One region of the Oryzihumus sp. JJN4-3R genome, then DNA from elsewhere that is predicted to be linked to it. Evidence: predicted binding sites of a transcription regulator. Region 1 holds the regulator's gene; each other region holds the start of a gene.
What was found. Region 1 encodes LexA, which represses DNA repair genes until DNA is damaged. Its sites were predicted from a motif close to TCGAACANNTGTTCGA; they were not measured.
Positions count from the first base shown of each region.

Region 2: a site for LexA is predicted at 5,876-5,891, ahead of AC3ANM_RS01150 (HNH endonuclease signature motif containing protein). Genes of this name have one in related genera too.
Region 3: a site for LexA is predicted at 1,733-1,748, ahead of AC3ANM_RS18745 (HNH endonuclease signature motif containing protein). Genes of this name have one in related genera too.
Region 4: a site for LexA is predicted at 5,276-5,291, ahead of AC3ANM_RS11195 (HNH endonuclease signature motif containing protein). Genes of this name have one in related genera too.

Region 1 covers NZ_CM173229.1:1,111,918-1,118,898, forward strand. Annotated here, with positions in the region: gene nrdR (transcriptional regulator NrdR) at 1-411, opposite strand, end outside; gene AC3ANM_RS04940 (DUF6318 family protein) at 1,430-2,020, shown strand; gene AC3ANM_RS04945 (hypothetical protein) at 2,443-2,904, shown strand; gene AC3ANM_RS04950 (iron chaperone) at 3,033-3,395, opposite strand; gene AC3ANM_RS04955 (LysM peptidoglycan-binding domain-containing protein) at 3,522-3,902, opposite strand; gene lexA (transcriptional repressor LexA) at 4,123-4,833, shown strand; gene AC3ANM_RS04965 (SCO4226 family nickel-binding protein) at 5,101-5,349, shown strand; gene AC3ANM_RS04970 (NAD-dependent protein deacetylase) at 5,473-6,348, opposite strand; gene AC3ANM_RS04975 (patatin-like phospholipase family protein) at 6,455-6,981, opposite strand, start outside.
Region 2 covers NZ_CM173229.1:265,897-272,877, forward strand. Annotated here, with positions in the region: gene AC3ANM_RS01130 (M4 family metallopeptidase) at 1-296, opposite strand, end outside; gene AC3ANM_RS01135 (PAC2 family protein) at 439-1,293, opposite strand; gene metH (methionine synthase) at 1,475-5,029, shown strand; gene AC3ANM_RS01145 (HAD family hydrolase) at 5,026-5,709, shown strand; gene AC3ANM_RS01150 (HNH endonuclease signature motif containing protein) at 5,946-6,981, shown strand, end outside.
Region 3 covers NZ_CM173229.1:3,923,387-3,930,367, reverse strand. Annotated here, with positions in the region: gene AC3ANM_RS18750 (thymidine kinase) at 1-243, opposite strand, end outside; gene AC3ANM_RS18745 (HNH endonuclease signature motif containing protein) at 443-1,669, opposite strand; gene AC3ANM_RS18740 (ATP-binding protein) at 1,783-2,367, opposite strand; gene AC3ANM_RS18735 (hypothetical protein) at 2,393-2,821, opposite strand; gene AC3ANM_RS18730 (DUF2277 domain-containing protein) at 2,972-3,247, opposite strand; gene dusB (tRNA dihydrouridine synthase DusB) at 3,313-4,491, opposite strand; gene AC3ANM_RS18720 (cation-translocating P-type ATPase) at 4,594-6,981, shown strand, end outside.
Region 4 covers NZ_CM173229.1:2,386,835-2,393,815, reverse strand. Annotated here, with positions in the region: gene AC3ANM_RS11235 (glycoside hydrolase family 13 protein) at 1-425, opposite strand, end outside; gene AC3ANM_RS11230 (SRPBCC family protein) at 584-1,075, opposite strand; gene AC3ANM_RS11225 (ArsR/SmtB family transcription factor) at 1,077-1,406, opposite strand; gene AC3ANM_RS11220 (ATP-binding protein) at 1,471-2,691, opposite strand; gene AC3ANM_RS11215 (hypothetical protein) at 2,786-3,406, shown strand; gene AC3ANM_RS11210 (rhodanese-like domain-containing protein) at 3,399-3,731, opposite strand; gene AC3ANM_RS11205 (Fpg/Nei family DNA glycosylase) at 3,796-4,656, opposite strand; gene AC3ANM_RS11200 (DUF6578 domain-containing protein) at 4,755-5,153, opposite strand; gene AC3ANM_RS11195 (HNH endonuclease signature motif containing protein) at 5,317-6,705, shown strand; gene AC3ANM_RS11190 (GNAT family N-acetyltransferase) at 6,878-6,981, shown strand, end outside.

The sequences.
Region 1 (6,981 bases):
GAAGTCCTCGAGGCTGTCGAAGGCCTGGTAGACGCTGGCGAAGCGCAGGTAGGCCACCTCGTCCAGCTCGCGCAGCGGCCCGAGGATCGCCAGCCCCACCTCGTGGGCGTCGATCTCGGCGCTGCCGGCCGCGCGGATGGACTCCTCCACCTGCTGGGCCAGCAGGGCCAGGTCGTCCTCGGAGACCGGGCGGCCCTGGCAGGCCTTGCGGACGCCGACGAGCACCTTGTGGCGGCTGAACGGCTCGCTCGCGCCGGAGCGCTTGACGACGTTCAGGCTCGCCGACTCGACGGTCGTGAACCGCTTGCCGCACTCCGGGCACTGCCGGCGGCGGCGGATGGCGGTGCCGTCGTCAGCCGTCCGGCTGTCGATGACCCGCGAGTCGGTGTGGCGGCAGAAGGGGCAGTGCATGTGGGCTCCTCCCCCTTCGTTCGTGGTGCCTGCGGTGCGTGGTGCGGTGGTGCTGCGGTCCTGCTCGGTATGCCGTGTGCCTGGGGCTCGCGGCAGGTGCCTCTTGCGTCGTGATCCGGTGGTTGCACCCGGTCCCGTCCTGGCGTCCTGCTGCGTCGCCCTGTGGATGGACTTGGGGATTTCCCGTGGATGAACTGTGGGAAAGCCCCAGTCGCCTGGGGACTACATGTGGACGTCTTACAGGGGTGTAACTACTAGATGTAGGGATCATATGCCCTCTGCGGCCCAGCTCGTCACCGAATCGGCCGATGTCGATGTGATCATTTCGTTGCCGCAGGTCAGAGGCCATGGCGGGGACAAATCGGGCGTGTCAAGGGTCGGCGTGTCGCGGTTCTGTGGCCCCGGTCACAGGGCTTCGGACCCCCGGATGGCCGGTGCGGACGCCCTGTGGACCCCCACATCTGGGGGTCCGGCGGGCGCCTGTGGGGTCTCGGGGTGGGGTGTCGCTGGGTGCGCGCCGCCACTCCCCCTTGCTTCCCCGCTCTGCCGAGATTCGGTGCGCTCTGCCGAGGTTTGAACCTTGGCAGAGCGCACCGTTGTTCGGCAGAGCTCAAGTACGGCCGGCCCCCGCCGCGGTCGCCGCGTCTCCCGGCCCTGGGCCCTCGTCCTGGACCTGGGCCCTCGCCAGTGCATGCACGGTGGACCGTCGTCGCGGGGTTTCGGCGACTCATGGCGCCCGAAGTGCCGCGAGGTCGGTCGAGCGTGCACAGGACGATCGTGCCCTCTTGGCCTGGCCCAGCTCCGGCGCTCGTCTTAGCGGGCTGAGGGGTCGGCCCGCCGTGTGCAGCCTGTCCGTAGCGCGTCCTGCCGTCGTGACTGAGCGCCACGCGCACGCCGGGCTGTGGATCCACCGGAGGCGAAATGCGCCGATTCGGGCATGCTGGGCTCGGGAGCGGTGGGGGTTCCGCCAGTGGGGGCCCGCGCCGAACGATCCGACCGTGGGGACCGGGGAGGACACGTGGGGACTCAATCGACCTGGCGCTGGGCTATCGCGATCTCGGCGCTGGCGCTGACCACCGCCTGCGGAGGCCAGGCGACACCGGAGGCTTCGGGCAGCGCATCGGCGCCGTCACCGACAGCTGACCCGGCGCCCTCGACCAGCTCCCCCACCTCGTCCACACCAGCGATCGACCCCAACATCCCCGCCGCCGCCCGAGCCCACACCCCCGCCGGCGCCGAAGCCTTCGTCACGTACTACTTCGCTCAGGTCAACAAGTCGTGGGCCACACCACAGACTGGACTCTTACCCCCTCTCTGCCAACCCAGTTCTAAGAGCTGCGCCTCTTTCGAGCAGACGGCCGTCGACCTGAAGGCGAAGGATCGACGGTATGACGGCAACCCGGTCACCACAAAGCTTGTTGGAGCACTCGGCAAAGGGCCCGCTGGACAGCAGTCCGTGCTTTACGAGGGGATTCAGGAGCGCCGCAACGTAGTGGATAGCAGCGGGAGAGTAGTCAGCACGGACGCCAAGAAGAACGTGCGCTTCGAGGTCAACCTGGCTTGGCGTGATGGGGCCTGGTCGATCGCCACGATCAAGGGGATGGAGTGAGAGCCCGCGCTCGCGTTGGCTCCGCGATTCTTTGCGCGGCAATCATTGGGCTGATACCGGCCGGCTGGGCAGTGGCTGACGTCAACGGGAGTGGGAGGGCAGATGGCCTAACCGTAAGGATCACCGACCGCATCAAGGCACAGTCGCGCACTTCAAGGGATGGAGCCAGCAGTGTCCTGCCCAAGAACTACGCCTACTCGAGCGTGATTGCATGTGCCGACAACGCCCCAGGCACGGTGGCAGAACCATCGTGCAAGGCCGCGGTCGACGCCTGCGCGGGGAACACCAAGCAGCAGGGCCTAGGACCCTTGATTCGGATCTTCCGCCGAGAGGTGGACGGAATGGGCAAGCCCAAAGGGCCATGGGAGTGGTTGGGCACCAGTTGTGACCCCTCAATCGTGCCCGGGAAGCCTGTACTTGGCATGGCACAGATCATCAGCGCGTTCAGGCGCACGCCTTTCGCCAAGCCGCAGGTGCACATCCAGCCCGAGGGCAACCAGACGCTGGTCACCCTCCCCACCTACTTCGAGGTTCGCTGGCCAAGCGCCGGCTACCAACCCGGCGAGATCGACACTCCAGACCCCACCCAGATGCTCGGCCACACCGTCCGCATCCGGCCCCTCGCCGCCGGCTACACCTACGCCTTCGGCGACGGCACCCACCTCGGCCCGACAGACTCCCCCGGCGGCACCTACCCCGACGGCGACATCCGGCACACCTACGACAAGCCCGGCACCGTCACCACCCAGATCACCATCACCTACGGCGGCGAGTTCAGCATCGACGGCGGCCAGTGGATACGGATCCCCGCCACCGCCAGCGTGACCGGCCCGCCCCAAGCCCTACGCGTCCGGACGGCCCACAACCGCCTCTACAGCAACTGACGCCTTCGACCGGCGAGAACTGAGCCGTCGACCGGCACGCCCAGGAGGGTGGGAGACCACCCCCAGCCGAGCGCAGTCGGCGGGACCGCCACGGGCAGGGACCCACAGCGTCGACCACGAGTGGGCCGTCAGCTCGGGACGTCCGACCTCTCGCGGGCCAGGTGAGCCGCCATCCGCCCGATGAGCTCATAGGGAACGGGACTGCCGAGCGGGAAATGCAGCGTTCCCTTCGACGCGCGGAAGGGGACGATCTCCTCGCGGAACTCCGCGTCACCTTCGGGCACCGGATAGATGCTCACGTGGTTCTTCCACCCCGCGAAGTACACCAGGGACTTCCCACGGAGCGTGATGGTCGGGATCTGGTAGCTGATCCGCTCCCCTGCGTTCGGCACGGCGTCATGAATCGCACCGCGGATAGCCTCGAGGACGGCCTGGACCTCCACGGGGAAGCCCGCGATGTACTCATCGACATTCGCCCTCGGATCTGCCACCACGCCATCATCTGGCCAGACCGGCGCCGGAGCCACCACACGCACCCGGCATACCGGGCAATGCAGAGGCACCGGCATGAGAAGGGGCCTCACGCCGTGGCGCGAGGCCCCGAGAAACCGCCGGCCTTAGCCGACCCGCGGGATGAGCAGGCTCTGGCCGGCGTGGACGTCGCTCGTGCTCAGGTTGTTGGCCAGCTGGATCTGCACGATGCCCTCGCGGATCGGGAGCTTGGGCAGCTGGGTGGCCGCCACCTCGGACAGGGTCTGCCCGGCCGAGACGGTCACGGCGTGGTCGATCGTCACCGTGGGCACGGACGGGCCGGGGGCGAGCAGGAACGCCACCCAGCTCAGCACGCCGAGCACGGTCATGGTGATCGACAGGCGGCCGCGACGGGTGAGGCGGAGCCGCGGCGCGGGGCGGCAGTCCACCTGGTCACCCGTAGGCACCAGGCGGAGCTGGGGACGGGTCGAAGTGGGGGCCAGGTCCCAGGCAACTGCTGCGCTCATCGTGTCCTCCATGACATCAAGCGGGTCGGTCGGCTGAACGTGGAACTGTGTTCGATAGAACGTCTGTACGGATTTGTAGCACGAGCATCGGACGAATGGGAAGTGATTGGTCGAACAAACGTTTGAAATTTGTGTTCGACCCCACTACGCTTCGTTCATGTCAGGGAGCAAAACACCGACCTCTGACAGACCACCCACAGGTGCCGGACAAGGGGATGAGATGGCCGAGATCCACGAGATGCCCGACCGCGACAAGGGCGACACCCTGACCGCGCGGCAACGGCGCGTCCTCGAGATCATCCGCAACTCCGTGGACCGTCGCGGCTACCCACCCAGCCTGCGCGAGATCGGCGAGGCCGTCGGGCTGGCCAGCCCCAGCAGCGTCGCGCACCAGCTGTCCATGCTCGAGCGCAAGGGCTACCTGCGCCGCGACCCCAACCGCCCCCGCGCCATCGAGGTCGTCTCCCCTGACACCGGCGCCGAGGACAAGGGCTACCGCGCCGGCGACCAGCGCGAGGGCACCGTCGACGCCACCGGCAGCGGCGATGCGCACCCCGCCGCGTCCTACGTCCCGGTCGTCGGCCGCATCGCCGCCGGTGGGCCGATCCTGGCCGAGCAGGTCGTCGAGGACGTCTTCCCGATGCCCAAGCAGATCGTCGGCGAGGGCCAGCTCTTCCTGCTCAAGGTCGTCGGTGACTCGATGGTCGACGTCGCGATCTGCGACGGCGACTGGGTCGTCGTGCGCCAGCAGCCCAACGCCGAGAACGGCGACATCGTCGCAGCCATGCTCGACAACGAGGCCACGGTCAAGACGTTCAAGCGCAAGGACGGCCACGTCTGGCTGATGCCGCACAACGAGGCCTACCAGCCGATCGACGGCGACGAGGCCACCATCCTGGGCAAGGTCACCGCGGTCCTGCGCCGGGTCTGACCTCCGAGGGGTCAACCCCTCCACCTGTATGCCGTGTGGCCGGCCCTTCGGGGCCGGCCACCGCTGCATAGAGGCACCGTCGCGACCTGCCTTCGCTCGGCCCCGGCTTTGTCCGACGGTCGCGACGCTCCAGCGTGCCCGCGGTCGCGCACTCTGAGACCAGATCCAGCGCGGGCGACGACGTAGGCCAAACAGCCGACGGCTCTGACCCCACGCATGCCTAGCCTCGCATCGGCACCCCAGCCACCCGTCACGAGAGGTAGAGACATGCCCGAGTTCATGGACGTCCACACCGGGATGAAGGGGATCAGCCCGGAGGCCTTGGCCGAGGCACACAACGCTGACCTGGCCATCGAGGGCGAGGAAGGCGTGCACTTCAAGCACGCGTGGGCCGACCCCGAGAGCGGCATGGTCTACTGCCTGTCCGAGGCCCCCTCGGCCGATGCGGTGCGCAGGATCCACGAGCGGACCGGCCACCCGGCCGCCGAGATCCACCCGGTGCCGGTCCAGGCCTGAGATCCCAGGTCGCCAGCGCGCCCCACTGGTGCCGTCGGGCATCCGTGTGGCGCGCTCGCGCCGCGCCACATCGATCCGGCGCGGCACACGAATGCGGCACGGCCTACGGTAGGAGAACCCGCCTCAGGACGGCGAGGGGGCGCGATACCGGCTGACCCCGACCCGGCCGGCAAGCTCGGTGAGGGTCGCCCCCAGGGCCGCGTCGAGCCGGATCGTCGCCTCACCGTCGCCCCGGCTGTGACCCCGGGTCACGATCGCCACGGGGAGGCCGCACGCGGCGGCGCGCCGGACGAACCGGTAGCCGCTCATCACCTGCAACGACGAGCCGAGCACGACCAGCCCGTCGCTCGCTTCGACCTCGGCAAAGCACTGCGCCACCAGGGGTTTGGGCACCGACTCGCCGAAGAACACCACGTCGGGCTTGAGCTCGTCCGAGCCGCAGACCAGGCATCGCGGCGGGTGGAAGCGCGCCACCGCCTCCTCGGAGAGCACGACGTCGCCATCCGGGCGGATCTCGCCGATGACGACCTCGAAGTCCGGGTTCGCCTCGCGCAGCCGGGCATCGAGGTCGGCCCGGCGCGAACGGTCGCCGCACTGCAGGCAGACCACGAGGTCGAGGTTGCCGTGCAGCTCCAGGACGTCGCGGGCGCCGGCGGACTGGTGCAGGCCGTCGACGTTCTGCGTGATCAGCGCGCGCAGGTGCCCGGCCTGCTGGAGGGCGGCGACGGCCTCGTGCCCGCGGTTCGGCCCGGCGGCCGCGAACCGCCGCCAGCCGACGTAGCTGCGGGCCCAGTAGCGCCGTCGGTTCTCCGCGGACGCCACGAAGTCGCCGTAGGTCATCGGCGTCACCCGCCGCTTGCCGTCGGGGCCGCGGTAGTCGGGGATGCCGGACTCGGTGCTCAGGCCGGCGCCGGTGAGGACGACGACGTTGCCACCGGCGACGAGGTCGGCCAGACGGGCCAGCTCGCCCTCGGCTGTGTCCTCGATCGCCAGACTCACGCCAGCCAGTATCCCCCGCCGGGCCGGACCCGTTGGCCCGCACCCAGAGGGCTAGGCATCCGCCGGCTCCCCGTCAGCCGGCCGGCGTTGCAGGGCCGTCCCGGACCTACCAGCGCCCGAGCAGCGCCCGCTTGGCCGACCCGCGCAACGCCCGGCGGACCACGTCGTGGTCGGCGACCTTGGGGTGCGGCGGGCGCAACGGGGCGTCGATGCGGATCACGTCCGGGACGTAGCGGCGGACCACGTCGTCGGCGACGAGGTAGCCGTGGCGCTCGAGGATGCGCTGCTCGTCCTTGGTGAAGGCATCGAGGTCGGTGCGCACCGCGTCGATCAGCTCCACCGACGCCGGGTCGTAGCCCTCGGCGACGACGGTGTCGAGGCCCCACGTCGAGCCGGCCATGACGTCGCGGGCGAAGCTGGCGTGCAGCCAGCGCAACCGCACCGATGTGCCGCCACCGGTCGCGACGCCCAGGATCTGCAGCAGTCGGCCCCACACGGTGCGCTCGGTGTGCGCGCGGAACACCGCTCCCCCGTCGCTGACCAGGACGGTGGCGTGGTTGCGCCACACCGGCTCCAGGCCCAGGTTGTCGTAGACGCCACCGTCGGTCAGCCGGATCGCCTCGAGGATCGCGG
Region 2 (6,981 bases), 850 kb from region 1:
AGGTATGCGCGGGCGGCCGGCTCCGCGCCGCCGCTCGCCCCCGCATCGCCCGGGCGAGCCAGAGGGGCACCCGCGTCCGCCCCGACGAAGGTGACCCGGCCGGTGGCTGGGTCACGCGCGATACGGGTGTGGCCGTGGCTGCGGGCGGCGAGCTGGCGCAGCACCGCGGCGGCAGGGGACGGCGGGGGGTTGACCCACCGGGGGCTGGCGGCGGCGCCCGCGCCGGGCGCGAGCGCCAGACCGGCGGTCAGCGTGGTGAGGAGCGCGATGATGCGCGTCTGGCGGCGCCGGGCCACGTGTCACTTCCCCCTGATGGTGCGGATGTGACGATGGTGACAGAAGGGACCTGCGCCGTGCGGGCGATTCAGGTCCTTTTCAGGAAGCCCGCCACGCCCCCACAGCGCGTGAGTCGGCCCGCGCCACGGCGTCCCGGGAGGGTCAGCCGGCCGGCGGCTCGTCCCCCCGTCGACGCAGGTAGCGCTCGAACTCCCGGGCGATGGCCTCCCCGGAGGCCTCGGGCAGCTCGGCGGTGTCCTGGGCCTGCTCCAGGGACTGGACGTACTCGGCGACCTCGTCGTCGGACTCGGCCAGCTCGTCGACGCCGTGCTCCCAGGCGCGAGCCTGGTCGGAGAGGTCGCCGTGGGGGACGGTGGTGTCGAGCAGCTCCTCGAGCCGCGAGACCAGACCCAGGGTGGCCTTGGGCGAGGGGGTGCCGCCGGCGTAGTGCGGGACCGCGGCCCAGCAGGACAGCGACGGCAGTCCGGCCTGGGTGGCCGCGTCGGCCAGGACGCCGACGATGCCGGTGGGGCCCTCGTACTTGCTCGGCTCGAGGTCGAAGCGGTGGATGACGTCCTCGTGGTCGGAGGTCACCGTGATCGGGATCGGCCGCGTGTGTGGCACGTCGGCCAGCAGGGCGCCGACCGTCACGAACAGACCCACGCCCATCTGCTGGGCGAACTCGAGCAGCTCGATGGTGAACGAGCGCCACCGGGTCGAGGGCTCGATGCCCTGCACGAGGATGACGTCGCGCTCCAGCGTCGCGGAGGAGGCCAACAGGATGCGCGTGGTCGGCCAGCTGATCCGGCGCTGGCCCTCCTCGAGCACGACCCGCGGCCGGTTGACCTGGAAGTCGTAGTAGTCCTCGGGGTCGATGGCGGCGATCGGCTCGGCGTCCCACACCTGGCAGAGGTGCTCGACGGCGGCGGTGGCGGCCTCGCCGGCGTCGTTCCAGCCCTCGAAGGCGAGGATCATGACCGGGTCGCGCAGCTCCGGGACGTCCTCGAGCTCGATCACCGGTGGCCTCCTAGCGGTGCGGGTGGGGGTCCCGCGTCCTGTTGTGGCGGGCCGGGGCCCGCGCGGTGTCCTGCGCCACACGATCGATGTGGTCTGACCAGACTACGGAATGCTCAGGCGGCCGGCAGGCGCCCCGCCGATAGACTCAGGGCCGGTTCCCCGAGTGCGAAGGTCCATCACATTGAGCAGCCGCTCCGACCTCTTCCGCCAGGCCCTCTCCGAGCGCGTCCTCGTCGCCGACGGCGCCATGGGCACCATGCTCCAGGCCGCAGACCCCAGCCTCGATGACTTCGAGGGCCACGAGGGCTGCAACGAGGTCCTCAACGTCACCCGTCCCGACATCGTGCGCAGCGTCCACGACGCCTACCTCGCCGTCGGCGTCGACGCCGTGGAGACCAACACCTTCGGCGCCAACCTCGGCAACCTGGGCGAGTACGACATCCAGGACCGGATCTACGAGCTGGCCGAGGCCGGCGCGCGGATCGCGGCCGAAGCCGCAGCCGCGTGGTCCACCCCGGAGCAGCCGCGGTTCGCCATCGGGTCGGTCGGCCCGGGCACCAAGCTCCCCTCCCTGGGGCACGTCCCCTTCGCGACGCTGCGCGATGCGTATGCCGAGCAGGCGCGCGGGCTCATCGACGGCGGTGCCGACGTCATCCTCATCGAGACCAGCCAGGACCTGCTGCAGGCCAAGGCCGCCGTGATCGGCGCCAAGCGGGCGCTGGCGGCGGTCGGCGAGACCCTGCCGGTGATCGTCCAGGTGACCGTCGAGACGACCGGCACCATGCTCATGGGCTCGGAGATCGGTGCGGCCCTGACCGCCCTGGAGCCGTTGGGGATCGACGCGATCGGCCTCAACTGCGCCACCGGCCCGGCCGAGATGAGCGAGCACCTGCGGCACCTGTCGCGGCACGCCCGGATCCCCGTCACCTGCATGCCCAACGCGGGCCTGCCGATGCTGACCAAGGAGGGCGCGGCATACCCGCTCACCCCCCAGGAGCTGGCGCAGGCGCACGAGCAGTTCACCCGGGAGTTCGGCCTGGCCCTGGTCGGCGGCTGCTGCGGCACGACGCCGGCCCATCTGGAGCAGGTCGTCAAGGCGGTCGGCGGGCAGCCGGTGGCGCCGCGCCGGCCGCGTCCGGAGGCGGGCGTGGCCTCGCTCTACCAGGCGGTGCCGTTCCGTCAGGACGCGTCGTTCCTGTCCATCGGTGAGCGAACGAACGCCAATGGTTCCAAGGCTTTCCGCGAGGCGATGCTCGACCAGCGCTGGGACGAGTGCGTCGAGATCGCGCGCGACCAGACCCGCGACGGCGCCCACCTGCTCGACGTCTGCGTGGACTACGTGGGACGTGACGGCGTCGGCGACATGCGAGAGGTCGTCCAGCGGCTGGCCACCTCCTCGACCCTGCCGCTGGTGCTGGACTCCACCGAGCCCGCGGTGATCGAGGCCGGGCTGGAGCTGCTCGGCGGCCGGGCCGTCGTCAACTCGGTCAACTTCGAGGACGGTGAGGGCCCGGACTCCCGTTTCCGCCGGATCATGCCGGTCGTCCAGGAGCACGGCGCTGCCGTCGTCGCGCTGACCATCGACGAGGACGGCCAGGCGCGCACCCGCGAGCACAAGGTGGCCGTGGCGACCCGCCTGATCGAGTCCCTGACGGGGGAGTGGGGGATGCAGGTCAGCGACATCGTCGTCGACACGCTGACCTTCCCGATCGCCACGGGGCAGGAGGAGACGCGGCGCGACGCGATCGAGACGATCGAGGCGATCCGCGAGATCAAGCGGCGCTACCCCGAGGTGCAGACCACGCTGGGCGTGTCCAACGTGTCCTTCGGTCTCAAGCCCGCTGCGCGCGTGGTGCTCAACTCGGTCTTCCTTCACGAGTGCGTCAAGGCCGGGCTCGACTCGGCGATCGTGCACGCCGCCAAGATCATCCCGGTGGCGCGTATCCCCGAGGACCAGCGCGAGGTCGCCCTCGACCTGGTGCACGACCGGCGCCGCTGGGCAGGGGAGCCGGGGGAGAGCGAGCTGCTCTACGACCCCCTGGCCCGGTTGCTGGAGCTGTTCGAGGGCGTGGACTCGGCTTCACTCAAGGCTTCCCGCGCCGACGCGCTCGCGTCCCTCCCGCTGGAGAAGCGGCTCGAGCAGCGCATCGTCGACGGTGAGCGGCAGGGCTTGGAGGTCGACCTCAAGGACGCGCTGGACAAGGGGCACAGCGCCCTGGACGTCATCAACGACAACCTGCTTGCCGGCATGCGGACCGTCGGTGAGCTCTTCGGCAAGGGCGAGATGCAGCTCCCGTTCGTGCTGCAGTCCGCCGAGGTCATGAAGGCGGCCGTGGCGTTCCTCGAGCCGCACATCGAGGGCTCGGCCGACGGCGGCGGGCGCGAGGCCAAGGCGCGCATCGTCCTGGCCACCGTCAAGGGCGACGTCCACGACATCGGCAAGAACCTCGTCGACATCATCCTGAGCAACAACGGCTTCGACGTGGTCAACATCGGCATCAAGCAGCCGGTCTCGGAGATCATCCGCGCGGCAGAGGAGCACGACGCCGACGCCATCGGCATGAGCGGCCTGCTCGTGAAGTCGACCGTCGTCATGAAGGAGAACCTCGAGGAGCTCAACTCCCGCGGCCTGGCCGCGCGCTGGCCGGTCCTGCTCGGCGGTGCCGCCCTGACCCGTGCCTACGTCGAGAACGACCTCGCGGAGGTCTACGAGGGCCAGGTGCGCTACGCCCGTGACGCCTTCGAGGGACTGCGGCTCATGGACGCCGTCGCGGCGGCCAAGACCAACCCGTCCCTGTCGGTCGAGGACGCGCTCCCGGAGCTGCGCAAGCGCCGGGTCCGCCAGGTGGCGGCCCCCGAGACCGATGACGGCGCGCTGTCGGACACGACGCGCTCGGACGTGGCGACGGACAACTCCGTGCCCACCCCGCCGTTCTGGGGGACCCGGGTGGTGAAGGGGATCGCGCTCGCCGACTACGCGGCATACCTCGACGAGCGGGCGACCTTCCTCGGCCAGTGGGGGCTGAAGGGCTCGCGAGGTGAGGGCGGCCAGTCGTATGACGAGCTGGTCGAGACCGAGGGCCGGCCGCGGCTGCGCATGTGGCTGGACCGGATCAAGACCGACAACCTGCTCGAGGCAGCGGTCGTCTACGGCTACTTCCCCTGCTACAGCGAAGGCAACGACGTCGTCGTGCTGCACCACGAGGGGGAGCTCGAGGGGCAGGAGCGGGCGCGGTTCTCCTTCCCCCGGCAGCGTCGTGACCGGCGGCTGTGCCTGGCCGACTTCTTCAGGTCGCGGGAGGCCTACGAGGCCGACGGGAAGCCGGACGTCATCGCGTTCCACCTCGTGACGATGGGCGCGCGCGTGGCCGAGGCGACGGCAGACCTGTTCTCGCGCAACGCCTACCGCGACTACCTCGAGCTGCACGGCCTGTCCGTGCAGCTGACCGAGGCGCTCGCGGAGATGTGGCACGCACGGGTGCGCGAGGAGCTCGGCTTCGGCACCGAGGACGACCCGGACCTCGGCGGCATCCTGCGCCAGGCCTACCGTGGGTCGCGCTACTCCTTCGGCTACCCGGCCTGCCCGGACCTCGAGGACCGGGCCGTGCTCGTGGAGCTGCTCGACCCCTCGCGGATCGGGGTGAGCCTGTCCGAGGAGCTGCAGCTGCACCCCGAGCAGTCCACCGACGCGCTCGTCGTCCACCACCCGGAAGCCAAGTACTTCAACGCGACATGACCAGTCCTGCCTCACCCACCGCGCCCCTGCCCCACCTGCCCGCCGCCGTCCTCTGGGACATGGACGGCACCCTCGTCGACACCGAGCCGTACTGGATCGCCGAGGAGCACGCCCTCGTCGAGGCCCACGGGGGAGTGTGGACCGACGAGCACGCCCACCAGCTCGTCGGGAACGACCTCATGGTGTCGGCGGAGTACATCCGCGCGCACTCGCCGATCTCGTTGTCCCCGTTGGAGATCATCGAGGAGCTGCTTGCGGGGGTGGTGCGCCGGGTCAAGGAGCACGTCCCGTGGCGCCCGGGCGCTCGCGAGCTGCTGCACGGCCTGGTCGAGCACGGCGTGCCGTGTGCCCTCGTGACGATGTCGTGGCGGTCGCTGGCCGACGAGTTCGTCGCCTCGGTGCCCCCGGGGACGTTCTCCGCGGTCATCACCGGTGACGAGGTCGCCCACGGCAAGCCGCACCCCGAGCCGTACCGTGCCGCCGCCCGGGCGCTGGGCGTCCCGCTCGAGGCGAGCATCGCCATCGAGGACTCGCCGACGGGCGTAGCCTCGGCGGTGGCGGCGGGTGCCCGCACGATCGCGGTGCCCCACGTGGTCCCGGTGCCGGTGCATCGGGGGGCGGTCCAGGTGCCGTCGCTGCGCGGGCTGACCCCGACGGACCTCACCCGCCTCTTCCTCTGACGCGCCCGGGGGCTCGTTGTCGCCCCCCGTGAAGGCTCTTCTCCCAAATCGAGGAGGAGTTCTGCACGCGCGTTCAGTGCAGACCGAGCAGTTCTGCACGCGCGCTCGTCTGGCCGATCCGAAGACCCGGATCGGCCAGGCAGCATCCGTGCAGCCCTGTCGGTGGTCGAATGTATGTTCGAATCATGCATCAGGGGGATCGTCGTCAGGGGGCCGCGGTCAGCGGGTCCGGCGGCATGCCTTCTACCGATGGCGAGCTTGCGGCCGGGGGTGTGCCCGCCGACGGAGGGCCTTCGACGAGCGGGGACCGGGCGTCGTTCGCGGAGCGGTTCGCCGCGGTGGGAGCCGCGGTGCGCGCGCTGACCGGGCTGGTCGAGGTGGTCCATGAGTGCCAGGGGTCGGATCTGGGGCCGGCGATGGGCGGGCTGGATGAGCTGCGGCGCCTGGTCGAGGCGGCGCAGGTGACGGTGTTGGGTGAGGCGGTGGAGCGCGGTGAGGTGACCGCGACGCATGCCTCGGCGTCGGCGTGGGTGTTGGAGTGGGCTCCGTCGTATCGGTGTGGTGGGGTCAAGGACCTGGTCACCGTGGCCACGGTGTGCACGGGGCGGCCGGTGCGGGCGGGGATGGTCGTCGACCACGGGAGCGTGCAGCGGCTGCGCTCGTGCGTGCTGTCCGGGCGGGTCGGGGTGCGTGGCGCCGCGGTCGCTCTGGCCGAGATGCACAAGCTGGCGCCGCGGTTGACCCCGGCGGCGGTGCCCACGGTGTGGGAGGGCTTCCTGACGTTGGCGGCCTCCGAAGGCCCGTCGGGGGTGCGGGGGTTGCGGGAGCGGCTCATCGCCGAGCACGGCCGGGAGGGGGAGTTCCAGGTGCGTCAGGACCGGCTCAAGCACGGCGTCTCCCTGTCCCAGCCCCGCAGCGACGACGGGATGGTGGAGTACCTGCTGCGCCTGGACCCCGAGGGCGCGAGCGTGCTGGAGGCGGCGATCGGGCCGCTGTCCGCCCCGCAACCGGCTGAGGGCGTCTCGGACCTGCGCAGCAGTGATCAGCGGCGCGGTGACGCGCTGGTCCAGGTGTGCCGGCGGTCGGCGGCGGCGGGGGAGGAGGTCTCGGCCCAGCCCAAGGCCATGGTCTACGTGACGATGGACCATGAGAAGCTTCGGGACTCCTGCGGGGCCGGGACCGTGCTCGGGAACGGGACCCTGCTGGCCCCGGAGACGGTCCGGCGGATCGCCTGCGACGCCGGGATCCTCCCGGTCGTCCTCGGCACCGACG
Region 3 (6,981 bases), 1.3 Mb from region 1:
GCCGACGACGTCGACGTCGTCGTCCAGCAGCGGCTCGAGCGTCATGGTCTTGGTCGTCACCAGGCTGCTCCCGCTGCGGGAGGTGACCTTGTCGTCGCGCTGGTGCCGCGCCGACTGGTAGACGCGGTGCGTGACGTCGGAGTACGCCAGCGGCGAGAGCAGGCTGATGAGCTCCAGCGACTTACCGCTCTTCATCGGGCCGACGATCACCGTGAGGTCGCTCAGGCCGTTCGTCGTGGGCATCCGCCGGGTGGGACGGGTTGCCGGACGGGCGGCCAGACCTGGCAATGACTGCTGTGAGACGCCGATGGACACGAGGCGACATCCTGCCATCCCGGGCGTTGCGTAGTCCGTCGACTCCCGGAGGTCGGCAGCGGATCGCGAGTGTTATGGGCACATGCCGCGGGCCCGGCCGTCTCCGACCGGGCACGGGGCGGGGTCGTCATAGATGCCAGGTCACCCCGGCGTCGGTGACCGTGGCGGTCAACCCTCGCTGGTGCACGATCGTGTGGTGCCGCCCGCAGAGCAGGGCGGCGTTGCGCCGGTCGGTGGGTCCGCCGTCGACCCAGTGGATGACGTGGTGCCCGTCGCACCACCACGGCGGGACCGTGCACCCCGGGATCGTGCACCCTTGGTCGCGCAGCCACAGGTACCTCAGCTGCGCCGGGGTGAAGAGCCGCCTGGTCCTTCCCAGGTCCAGGATCTCGCCGTCGGCGCCCAGCACCACCGGGATGATCCCCGCGTCGCAGGCGATCCGCCGGACCGTCTCCGGGGCCAACAGGGTCCCGTTGCCCAGCACCGTCCCGGCGCCACAGGCGTCCCGAAGCTTCTCGTGGTCCATCGTCACGTAGACCATGGCCTTGGGCTGGGCCGAGATGTCCTCCCCGGCCGCCGCCGACCGACGGCACACCTCGACCAGCGCGTCCCCGCGCCGCTGGTCGCTGCTGCGCAGGTCCGAAACACCCTCAGCCGGCTGCGGCGCGGACAACGGCCCGATCGCCGCCTCCAGCACGCTCGCCCCCTCGGGGTCCAGGCGCAGCAGGTACTCCACCATCCCGTCACCGGCCCGCCCCGGCGACAGCGAGACGCCGTGCTTGAGCCGGTCCTGGCGGACCTGGAACTCACGGTCCCGCCCGTAGGTGGCGATGATCTGCTCCCGCAACGCCCGGACCTCCCGCGGACCGTCGGTCTCGGCCACATGGAGGAACCCCTCCCACACCGTCGGCACCGCCGCCGGCGTCAGGCGGGGCGCGAGCTTGTGCATCTCGGCCAGCGCCACCGCCGCCCCGCGCACCCCGACCCGCCCGGACAGCACGCACGCGCGGAGGCGCTGCACGCTGCCGTGGTCGAGCACCTGACCGGCCACGACCGGGCGCCCGATACACGCCTGCGCGACGCTGACCAGGTCCCTGACCCCACCGGACCGGTAGGACGGCGCCCACTCCAGCACCCACGCCGTCGCCGACGCGCACGACGAGACCACCTCACCCCGCTCCAGAGCCTCGCCCAGCACCGCCACCTTGGCGGCCTCCACCCGACGCGACAGCGCATCCAAGGCACCGAAAGCCGGACCGAGGGCAGCCCCCTGGCACTGGTGCAGCACGTCCTCGAGCCCGGCCAGGGTTGACTCGGCCACCTCCACGGCGGCCATCCGGTCGACGAAAGACACCGCGGGCACGCCACCAGACCCGCTGGCCGCGGCCCCGTGACGACGATCCCCCTGATGCATGATTCGAACATACATTCGACCACCGACACAGGTGGTTCAGATGGTCCTTGGTGTCAGGCGACCGACGGAGGCCAGCGATGCCTGCGCCAGCCCTCCCACGTCGCGAATCCGGCCGGCGGGCAGTCGATGGGTTCACTGCCGTCGAGCTCCCCTGGTGTCGGGACGCTGATGATGGCAGCCCACTCGTCGAGCTCCTCGTCGGACATGCGCCACGTCGTGTGCGGCGCTTCGGCCTGGCGCCGGTCAAGTCGTCTCCGCTGCTCGGTCTGCGGGAGCTCGAAGTAGCGCATCTCCACCGCCGCGCCGAGGGCGGCGGCTGCCTGCCGTAGCGCGGAGCGCTCGTCTCGACCCCAGAGACCGAAGTCGATGACGACGTTGATGCCGAGCTCGAGGGCGCGCAGCCCGATCTCGATGAGCCGCCCTTCGATCACGTCCGAGGCCGACGGCGGGTTCTCGAGCCCGTAGAGGGCCTTGACCCACTCGTCCTTCGTGAGGCGAAGAGCCTTCTCCTCGACCTCGATACGCCGCGCTTCTGTGGTCTTCCCCGTGCCTGGCAGTCCAACGGTCAGGAAGAGAGTCGGTCGTGTCATTCGCTTCCCCATCTGAGCGGTCGCGTCATCATCGCTGACCTCGCTCATGCCGCATTCAGCGCGCCTGCAGCCCTCACGCGGGACCGGCTCGGCACGAGCCGCTGGTTCCGCTTTCCTCCGCCAGCGCCTTCAGGTTCAACAGTTGCCGCCGGGCCATGACCAGGTCACCGACCGACAGCGCGGGAGCGAGGAACCGGCTGGTCGGCATGACGACCTTGAGCAGCAGCCGGGTCCTCTCCTGACCCGTCGTGACCAGGAGGTAGGACATGAAGACCCCCATGATCGTGGCCGTCAGCTGGTGCCCGGTCTCGACCGACAGGATCCGTCCGAGCCGGCGCCCGGCGCTGATCGTGAACGGCTCGCCCACCCGTGGCTCGGCCAGCCCCACCAGGTGACGGGGCGACCGGCGACCGCCGTTGTCGATCCAGTCGTAGGAGTACGGTGCGGCCCGCACCTGCGTCAGCCACGGCCACACGGCGGCGGGGGCCGCCTCGACGGTCACGCCCCGCCAAGCCTGAAGCGCCGGCGAGGACACGAACCTGTCACAGGGGTAGGGCATGGTGGTCTCGCCGGCGACCACACCCCACCTGTCCCCGATCACAACACCAACCCAGGGGTCACTGTCTCAGCCGCTGTCGAGCCCGGCCGCCCCCTAGGCGGGCGTGCCGAACCGGGCCGCATTGCGCGCCCGTGCCCGCGCCGCCTCGACCTCACGGTCCCGCGGCGCGGCCTGGGTCACGAGGTCCTCGAGCAGGTGCTGGGTGATGTGGGCGACCTCGGCCACCGCCGCCTCGAAGGTCGACGCGTTGGCCGCCGACGGCTTGGTCATGCCGCTGACCTTGCGCACGTACTGCAGCGCGGCGGCATGCACCTCGTCACTCGTGGCGGGCGGCTCGAAGTTGTGCAGCGTCCTGATGTTCCGGCACATGCTCCGACCTTGCCACGCCGAGGGCCGTCGGTCAGCCCGTTCGCCCCGCCCCTTTCGTGTGAGGCTCAGCCGCCCGAGACCGACATCTCGGCCTGCGCCACGGCCTCCGCGGCCGCCCCGGTCAGCTCACGGCTCTCCAGCCACCCCTCGGGCAGGGCGACGTTGCGCGGCGAACCGGCCCGGCCACGCTGCCCCTCCGCCGGCTCCCCCGGCCACTCCTGGTCGAGGTCCAGCGTGCCGATCAGCTCGTCAAGGGCGTCAAGGGAGTCGACGAGCGCGAGGTGGTGCCGGACGTGCTGCCCGGCGCGGAAACCCTTGAGGTACCACGCGATGTGCTTGCGGATGTCGCGGCACGCCTTGAGCTCGGAGTCGTAGAACTCCGCGAGGTATGCCGTGTGCCGCCTCATCGTGTCGGTCACCTCACGCAGGGTCGGGCGCACCCGCGCCTGCGTCCCGGCGAAGGCAGCGGCGAGGTCGGTGAACAGCCACGGCCGCCCCAGGCAGCCCCGACCGACGACCACGCCGTCGCACCCGGTCTGCTCCACCATCGCGAGCGCGTCCTCGGCCGACCAGATGTCCCCGTTGCCCAGCACGGGGATCGAGGTGACCACGTCCTTCAGCGCCCGGATCGCCGGCCAGTCGGCCTGCCCGGAGTAGGCCTGCGACGCCGTGCGCGCATGCAGCGCCACGGCGGCCACACCCTCGCCCTCGGCGATCCGGCCGGCCTCGAGGAACGTCAGGTGGTCCGTGTCGATGCCCTTGCGCATCTTGATGGTGACCGGCACGTCATACGGGCTGGCCTCCTGGACCGCCCCGCTGACGATGGCCCGGAACAGCTCGGTCTTCCACGGCAGGGCCGCTCCCCCACCCTTGCGGGTCACCTTGGGCACCGGGCAGCCGAAGTTGAGGTCGATGTGGTCGGCACGGTCCTCGGTCACCAGCATCCGCACCGCCGCCCGCACCGTGGCCGGGTCGACGCCGTAGAGCTGGATCGAGCGCGGGTTCTCCTCCGCGTCGTGCTGGATCAGCCGCATCGACTCCGGCGTGCGCTCCACCAGCGCCCGCGAGGTGATCATCTCGCTGACGTAGAGCGAGGTCCCACCGCTCGCGCCGGTGCCGACGTCGCCGTACTCCCGGCACAGCCGCCGGAACGCGCGGTTGGTGATTCCGGCCATCGGGGCGAGCACGACGGGCGACTCGATGGTGTGGCGGCCGATCTGCAAGGGCTTGAGGACTGCGGTCATGGTGGCCCGATTCTCTCAGGCCCGCGGCGACAGGCCGAACGGACGTGCCCGCGAGGAGGAACGTCCCTTCCGCCCCACCTGTATGCCGCGCAGCATGTGAGCGTGACCGTCACCGCTCCGCCCGGTGGGCTCGGACTCACCCGCGCCGAGGCGGCGGCCCGGCTGGCCCGCGACGGGCCGAACACCCTGCCACCGCCACGCCGCGCGCACCCGTTGCTGCTGCTGGGCGCCCAGATGGTGCACTTCTTCGCCCTGATGCTCTGGGGCGCTGCCGCGCTGGCGGTCATCGCCGGCATGCCCACCCTCGGCGTCGCCATCGCCGTCGTGGTGCTGCTCAACGGCGCCTTCTCCTTCGTGCAGGAGTACCGCGCGGACCGGGCCACCGACCGCCTGCGCGACCTGATGCCGGTGCACGCGACGGTGCGACGCGACGGCCACCCCGTCGTGGTGCCCGCCGCCGGGCTCGTGGTCGGCGACGTGGTGCTGCTCGATGCGGGCGACCGGGTCAGCGCCGACCTCGCGCTCGTCGAGGACGGCCGGGTCCGGGTGGACGAGTCGATGCTGACCGGTGAGAGCGCGCCGGTTGGCGCCACCGCCGGGGACCGCGTCCATGCGGGCACCTTCGTCGTCGAGGGCCAGGCCACGGCACAGGTCGTGGCCACCGGGGCCCGGACCCGACTGGCAGCCATCGCCACGGCGACCGCGCAGGCCCGCCGGCCGCGGAGCCCCCTCGCCGCCCAGCTCCACCGTGTCGTCCGGCTGGTCGCGCTCATCGCGGTCGCGGTCGGCTCCGCCTTCTTCCTCGTCGCCCTGGGTCTGGGCGAGGCCGGACGCGACAGCTTCCTCTTCGCCATCGGCGTCACCGTGGCCCTCGTCCCCGAGGGGCTGCTGCCCACCGTCACGCTCTCGCTGGCGCGCGGGGCGCAGCGGATGGCCCATCGCGCGGCCCTGGTGCGCCACCTCGAGGCCGTCGAGACGCTGGGATCGACGACGTTCATCTGCACCGACAAGACCGGCACGCTCACCCGCGGGCAGATGGCGGTGGTCGAGGTCTGGACCCCCGCCGGGACGGTCCGGGTGGAGGGCGAGGGCTACCAGCCCGACGGCCGCCTGCTGGGCACCCCCGCCGCGGTGGCTGCGGCGCAGCGGGCGGGCGACAGCGCCGCCCGCTGCTCCCCCGACGCACACGCCGCGCAGACCGAGGGGCAGTGGCGACCCGTCGGGGACCCGATGGACGTCGCCCTGCACGTCCTCGCTACCCGCGCCGGCGCGCCGGACCGACCGCCCCCGCTGCTCCGGCACCCGTTCGACCCGCGCCGCCGGCGCTCCTCGGTCGTCGACCACGACGGGTCGCACGTGCTGGGCTCCCCCGACGTCGTCCTCGACCGCTGCCTCGACAGCCCTGCCGGCGCCGAGGCGGCCGTCGAGGCGCTCAGCGCGCGCGGGCTGCGCGTGCTCGCGGTGGCCCACCGCCCACCGGGCCTGCCGGACGACACGGCCGAGCGCGCGGAGCGCGACCTGCACCTGCTCGGCCTCGTCGGGCTCGAGGACCCTCCCCGACCCGACGTCGGGGAGGCCATCGCGCGGTGCCGCGCGGCCGGCATACGGCTGGCGATGGTGACCGGGGACCACCCACGGACCGCGGCGGCCATCGCGACCGAGGTCGGCCTGGCGGCCGAGAGCGCCCCCGTGCTGCACGGGCGCGACCTGCCACCCGACGACGACGCCCTGGCGGAGCTGATCGACCGCGACGGCATCGTCCTCGCCCGGGTGACCCCCGAGGACAAGCTGCGCATCGCCCGCGCCCTGCAGTCGCGGGGGCACGTCGTGGCGATGACCGGCGACGGCGTCAACGACGGCCCGGCCCTGCGCGCCGCCGACATCGGGGTCGCGATGGGCGCCTCCGGCACCGACGTCGCGAGGGAGGCGGCAGACGTCGTCCTGCTCGACGACCACTTCGCCACGATCGTCGCGGCCGTGGAGCTGGGCCGGGCCACGTTCACCAACATCCGCCGGTTCCTGACCTACCACCTGACGGACAACGTCGCCGAGCTCGCGCCGTTCGCGGTGTGGGCGCTCTCCGGCGGCCGGATCCCGTTGGCGCTCACTGTGCTCCAGGTCCTCGCCCTTGACATCGGCACCGACCTGCTGCCGGCCCTGGCCCTCGGCGCCGAGCCCCCGGGCCCGCGGGTGATGGTCGGCCGGCTGCGGCTGGGCGCGCTCATGGACGGCCCGGTCGCCCGGCGCGCCCTGCTGGTCCTCGGCCCGACCGAGGCCCTGGTCTCGATGCTCACCTTCCTCCTCGTCCTCGGGGTCGGGGGCTGGTCGCCGGGCGAGACCCCCGCGGCGAGCCTGCTCGGCCAGGCCTCCGGGGCCGCGTTCGCGGCGGTCGTCCTGGGCCAGCTCGCCAACGCGTTCGCCTGCCGCAGCGAGGGGCGGTGGGTCGGCCGGGTGGGCGTGCGCGGCAACCCGCTCCTGCTGTATGCCGTG
Region 4 (6,981 bases), 1.3 Mb from region 1:
GACCCGTCCGGGCCGGTGCCGTCGCGGAAGATGTAGCGGTGACGGGCGGGCGACCCCGCGGGCGAGGCGAGCGCCTCGCGGAACCACGCGTGCCGGTCGGAGGTGTGGTTGGGCACGATGTCGACGACCACGCGGATCCCGTTGTCGTGCAATGCCTCCACCATCACATCGAAGTCGGCCAGCGTGCCCAGCCGCGGGTCGACGTCGCGGTAGTCGTCGACGTCGTAGCCGCCATCGGCCAGGGCCGAGGGGTAGAACGGGCTGAGCCAGACCGCGTCGACGCCCAGCGCGCGCAGGTAGCCCACGCGCGAGGTGATGCCCGGCAGGTCACCGATCCCGTCGGCGTTGCTGTCGGCGAAGCTGCGCGGGTAGATCTGGTAGACCACCGCCGAGCGCCACCACGTCGGGTCGGACAGGTCGGTCACGGCGGGCTCCTCCGGTCGAGGCGGGTGTGCTCCCCGAAAGCATGGCAGGGGTCACGGCCGGCGCACCGCGTGGATCAGGTGCTCCTTGCGGTCCAAACGAATCCTCGGCGGCCGGGACCCGTCTCCTCGACGGCGGGCCCCGGCTGTCACAGCAGCTGTCAGGCGGTGGGGGCGAGGAACGCGTCGATCTGGTTGATCGCCAGGGTGGCGCCCTCCTCGATGCCCATGTCGAGCACCTTCTGCAGGTCCTCGGCCGACGCGTACGTCGAGACGTAGGTCGCCCGGGTGCCCTCACCCTCGGCCTCGAAGGTGTAGACGTTGCGCGACACCGGCATCCCCGGGGCCTCGTTGAAGTCCTCGTCGGCGAAGCCGTCGTCGAAGACGAAGCTGCGCGGCTCGTCGACCTCTGTGATCCGCCACCAGCCGGCGTACTTCTGACCCTCGGGGCTGGTCATGTAGTAGGTCGAGCGGGCTCCCACCGTCAGCGCGTGGTCGACGAACGTCGCCGGGTGCGACGGCGGTCCCCAGACGCGCTCGAGCTGCCGCGGGTCGGCATACAGGGCCCAGACGCGCTCGACGGGGGCGGCGAACGTCGCGGTGATCGTGATGGTGCGGTTGGCGACGTCCTTGGTGATGTCGGTGACAGGCATGTCACTTCTCCTCTGCGAGTAGGGAATCGATGCGGTCGATGCGACCGCGCCACACCGCCTCGAGCTCGTCCAGCATCGAGGCGACGGAGCGCACTGCCTCCACGTCACCGCTCGCCAGGGCCTCGCGCCCGCTGCGCCGCTTGGTGAGCAGCCCGGCCTTCTCGAGGACGGCGACGTGCTTCTGGACGGCGGCGAAGCTCATGTCGTACGCCGCGGCCAGCGTCGAGACGGAGTGCTCGCCGGCCAGGACGCGGCGCAGGATGTCGCGCCGGGTCCGGTCGGCGAGCGCGTGGAACAGGGCGTCGGCCCGGTCCTCGTGCGTCTCGTCCATGAGGACAACGTACAACCACTCGGTTGTACGTTGTCAAGGGTCGACCGTCGACCGACCCCGCGACTCAGCCGTGGGCGCGCAGGTAACGGCCGAAGTGCGGCACGGTGAACGCGATCCGGCCGCGCTCCCCGGAGTAGATGAGGCCCTTCTTCAGCAACGCATCGCGCGCCGGCGAGAGCGACTGCGGCTTGCGGCCCAGGATCGAGGCCACCGCCGCAGTGGGAACCGAGCCGACCTCGTCGACCGAGGCGTCGTCACCCAGCGCCTCGACCTCGGCGAGCGCCGCATCGGCCATGGCCCGCAGGTACTCGCGCTCGGCCGGGGTGGCCCGCTCGTAGCGCGACCCGAAGAAGCCCACGGCCAGCTCGGCCTCGGCCTCCGGCGCCGCGACGCGCACGTCGTCGGCCGAGATGGGGGTGCCGACCGCCACGTCCCAGGCCACCTTGCCGTAGGCCTGGATGAAGTACGGGTAGCCGGCAGTGGCGGCATACATGGCCTGGAGCGCCTCGTCGTCGAACTCGGCGTCCTCGTCCTTGGCCGGGGACTGCAGCGCGAGGTCGGCGGCGGAGCGGTCCAGCCGGTCGATCCGGTTGTAGCGGAACAGCCTCTCGCTGTAGGACTTCGAGGCGCTGAGCACCGCCGGCAGGTGCGGCAGGCCGGCGCCGACGACGATGACCGGCAGGCCGCTCTGACTGATCTCGTGGCACGCCGCGCACAGCGCCGAGACGTCCTCGGGGTCGAGGTCCTGCATCTCGTCGATGAAGATGCCGACGCCCTTGCCGACGTCCGCGGCCAGGCCGCCCACGTCGCTGAGCAGCTCGACGAGGTCGATCTCGATGTCGCCGGAGTCGGCCCGACCGGTCACTGCGGGCGCGTCGATGCCCGGCTGCCAGCGGTCCCGCAGCCTGGCGTTCGGCGCGGCATCGCGCTGCGCGAAGGCCTTGATCACCCCCAGCACGTGGTCCACGTCGTCGCTCTGCGGGTGGCCGAGCTCGCGGACCGCGGTGTGCAGCGCAGCGCTGAGTGGGCGGCGCAGGCGCTGGTCGGGCCTCGCCTCGAGCTTGCCGGTGCCCCAGCGGGCGCGGACGGCCGCGCTGCGCAACGCGTTGAGCAGCACCGTCTTGCCGACGCCACGCAGCCCGGTCAGGACGATCGAGCGCTCTGGTCGCCCCTTGGCGACGCGTTCCAGGACCACGTCGAATGCGCGCAGCTGCTCGTCGCGACCGGCCAGCTCGGGCGGCCGCTGGCCGGCACCGGGGGCGTAGGGGTTCCGGATCGGGTCCACGCTCGGAGACTATCCGGCTGTATAGCGCGCGCCTGAGATCTCGCGATACTCGCCGATCGTGTCGCGCGCCGCGGCGGCCCCTAGCCTGTCCGGCATGACCAGTCGTGGGCAGGAGCGGTGGCGGTTCACCGGGCAGATCGCCGGGCTCGGCACCGCGGGCGGCACCCGCGTGGTCATCGGCCGGTGGCCCACATCGCCCCTGGGCTCGTTCGCCGACGTGATGGTCGAGCGCCCCGACGGCCACCGGGTGCTCCTGGCGCCGACGCACCAGGTGGCCGACTTCGTCCGCGCGACCTACACCTTCGACAAGGTCCGGCTCACGCCCGTCGACGTCGCCGCGGCCGACGGCCACTGGCGGGTGGACGCCGGGCCGTTGTCCCTGACCCTCGCCCTCGGGCGCCGCACGGCGCTCGGGTGGCTGCTGCACGGCATACCGGCCGCTGTCTCCACCGCACCCTGGTTCGCGGGCGCGGTCGACCCGGTCGCCCGTGTCGTGCTGCGCGGCGTGCGCACGCGCGGGACCGCCGGCCAGGGCCGGCGCGAGTGGTATGGCGCGACGGACGTGCGCGCGATCCTCACCTGTGCGGGGGCGTGGGAGGGCGAGGACCTCGGCGAGCTGCGGCCGGTGGACCCGCCCGTGCGGTTCGGGTTCGGGTCCACCCCGGCCAGGCCGTCGGTCACCTCGGTGGTGACGACGGTCGAGTCGCTCAGATGACGGAGGGCTCCGACTCCGTCTCGCCGACCAGCGGCTTGCCGGCGGCGTGCCAGGACTTCATGCCCCCATCGAGGTTGGCCACGTCGAAGCCCTGCTGCTGAAGCCAGGCCACCGCGCGGGAGGACCGGCCACCACCACGGCAGGTGACGGCGAGGGTGCCGGCGTCGGTGTCGGGCAGCTCGGCGAGGCGGGCCGGGAGGTCACCCAGGGGGATGTGCACCGCGCCCGGGGCGTGGCCGGCGGCCCACTCGTCGGGCTCGCGGACGTCGAGGATCGTCGCGTGGTCGTGGACGTCGGACACGGTCAGCGTGGGGATCTCGGTCATGCGCGGCATCCTGCCATCCGGCAGCACGTGAACCCCAAGTCCCGCCGCCGGGTTGGGACAGGACTCACTTGAGCAGGCGGGAGAGCCGCCGGTCGGCGAGGGGCTTGCCTCCGGTCTGGCAGGTGGCGCAGTACTGCAGCGAGGAGTCGGCGAAGGACACCTCGCGCACCACGTCACCGCAGACCGGGCAGGCCTGGCCGGTGCGGCCGTGCACCCGCATGCCGGCGCGCTTGGCGTCCTTGAGCTCCTTGGCGGGCTTGCCGGACGCTGTCGCGACGGCGTGCTCCAGCACCTCCCGCAGCGCGGAGTAGAGGCGGGCGACCTCCTCCTCGTCGAGGGACGCGGCGAGTGCGAACGGCGAGAGCCGCGCCGCGTGGAGCACCTCGTCGGAGTAGGCGTTGCCGACGCCCGCGAGGAAGCCCTGGTCCCGCAGCAGGCCCTTGACCTGGGTGCGGCGCCCCTCGAGCAGCGCGGCGAAGTCGGCCTCGGTGAAGCCCTCGGCGAGCGGGTCCGGCCCCAGGCTCGCGATGCCGGGCACCTTCTGGGGGTCGTCGACGATGTATGCCGCGAGTCGCTTCTGCGTGCCGCCCTCCGTGAGGTCGAAGCCGCTGCCGTCGGAGAGCCTGACGCGCAACGCGATCGGCGACTTGCCCGGCCGCAGCGGCGTCGTGGTCAGCTGGTCGGACCAGCGCAGCCAACCGGCACGGGCGAGGTGGAAGACGAGGTGCATCCCGTCGAGGTCCATGTCCAGGAACTTGCCGTGCCGGGCGACCCCGGTCACCGGCAGGCCCGCGAGCGCCTGCGGCGGCGGGTTGTAGGTCTTCAGCACACTGATGGAGCCGAGCTCGACGCCCGCGACGGCAAGACCGTCGGTGCGCTCGCGCAGGAAGTCGGCGAGCGCCTGGACCTCGGGCAGCTCCGGCACGGCTTCATTCTGACCCAACCCGCCGACGGCCACCGGCCGAACGGCACAACGTGCCAGCCCCGGCTCGGCTCTCTACGCGCGTGTCCGGCGACGGCGAGTCAGTCGGTGCCGGCGGGCACGTCGAGATCCACGAGGTACCCCAGGAACCCGCAACCGTCCGGCACGCCCTCCCAGCCGTCGGCCCCGCCGACGGCCACCGCGAATCCCGAACCGGGTTCAGGAACCAGGAGGCGAGGAACGAAGCCTGCGTCCGGCATCCAGCGGCAGAACACGGCGCGCGTGCCGGACACCCGGCCGCGGAGCCGACGCGGCTGCGTCGCCAGGTCGTGGTGGTCCTCGACGCAGTCTGCGACGAGATCGACGTGTCCGTCGACGGCCGGGCTGATCCCGGCGACGCCGATCGAGCCAACGGACCACGCCACCTCGTCGCCAACCGAGAACGGCGTGCCGCAGCACTGCAGCTGCCAGTCCTCGACCCACACCCTCACCCGCGTCATGCCGTCAGCCTCTCCTCTCCGCGCGCAGCAGGCACGGCAATTGACCCGGCCACAACCGGTTCACGCACGGAAGGTCCACCGGCCGATGAGGTCTTGACCGCTCGGGAGAACGTCGATAAAGTTAGAACACACGTGCGAATCATGGCGCTGGGGGGTGCCGCACATGGGGGACCAGAGCGACCGCCGGTCGGCGGTGCCTCGCGAGGTGATCGATGCCTTCGTGCGCATCATGCGCGCGGACGCCCCGGCTGAGGCCCAGTGGTTCACCGCCGACGAGGCGCTGCGCGTCGTGGAGGCCGGGGAGACCGTCAAGGCCTGGGTCGATGCCGTGTCGCTCGACAGCACCCGGGCGCTGGCCGACCGGATGCTCGAGGAGCACGACCGGCTCCACGACGACCTGCGCACCAGCGGGCCGCGCTCCGACAGCGAGTGGGAGCGGGTGCGCGAGGACGCCGCGCAGGCCGCCGCGTCCGAGATCGAGGCTGCGACGGGCATCGGCTATGGCGAGTGCCGGTCCCGCGTGGCGTTCGCCCTGGCCGAGGAGGAGCGCACCGCCACCGTCCGGGAGCTGATGCACGCGGGCCGGCTCTCCTCCTACCGCGCCCGCCTGCTCTACAGCGAGACGCGGCACTGCCCACCAGCGGTCGCCGACGCCATCGCGGGGCGGGTCCTGGCCGGCGACGACGGCGATGGGCCGCTGTCCCACGGCAAGCTGCGACGCCGCCTGCGCCGGCAGCTGGTGCTGCACGACAGCGACTACCCACGACGCAAGCGCGCCGACGCGGTGGCCCGCCGTCGGGCCGACGCCGACCTCCAGGCCGATGGCACCGGCTGGCTGACCGTCACCGGTGAGGGCGAGCGCGTCGTCGCGGCCCGTGAGCGCATCGACGCGATCGCTCGGCGCCTGAAGGCCGAGGGCCGGGCCGACGAGCGCGCCCACGAGGCGATCTGCTCCGATGTCGCCCTCGACCTGCTGCTCTACGGCTGGGTGCCCGACGACGAGCCCTACCGCAGCCTCGGCCGGCCGCCCGCCGCGCAGGTGACCGTGACCGTCTCCCTGGCCACGCTGCTCGGCGTCACCGAAGGCACCGGCGAGATCCCCGGCTACGGCTTCGTCCAGGCCCACCACGTCCGCGAGATCGCCACCGCCGCCGGGTCGATCTGGCGCCGCCTGGTCACCGACCCGGTGACCGGCACGATGCTCGACCTGGGCACCGAGCGCTACGTCCCCACTCCGCGGATGCGCGAGCTCGTCGTCCACCGCGACGGGGTCTGCCGAGGGCCCGGCTGCGAGCTGGAGGCCCGGCGGTGCGACCTCGACCACGAGATCGCGTGGCCGCTCGGCCCGACGCACACCACCAACCTCGCCGCCAAGCACCGGCGACACCACAACCTCAAGACCCGCGAGTGGTGGAGCTCGACGATGATGCCCGATGGGGTGGTCCACTGGCGGACCGCCGCGGGGCGGACCTACCCGACCCGGCCCAGGGTCTACGACGACCCGCTCGACCGCCCGCTCGAGCTGGTCGACACCGGCCCACCACCCTTCTGAGCCAGCGTCGCCTGCTGGACCATGGGCCCGCTCGTCCATTGCCGCCTGCTGGACCCGGCCCACCTGTACGACTCAGCCGACCCGTCCTGTGGTGCGAGCGAACGTCACCCTGCAGCCAGACCCGCCGCAAACGGGTTACACGGAAGGCGTTGCCGTCCGGCAGGATTCGGCCATGGCCACCGAGACCCAGACCAACCGCTTCGACGACGTCACGCTCGAAGGCGAGGGACTGAGCCTGCGGCCCTTCACCGAGGCCGACCTCGACGCGATCACCGA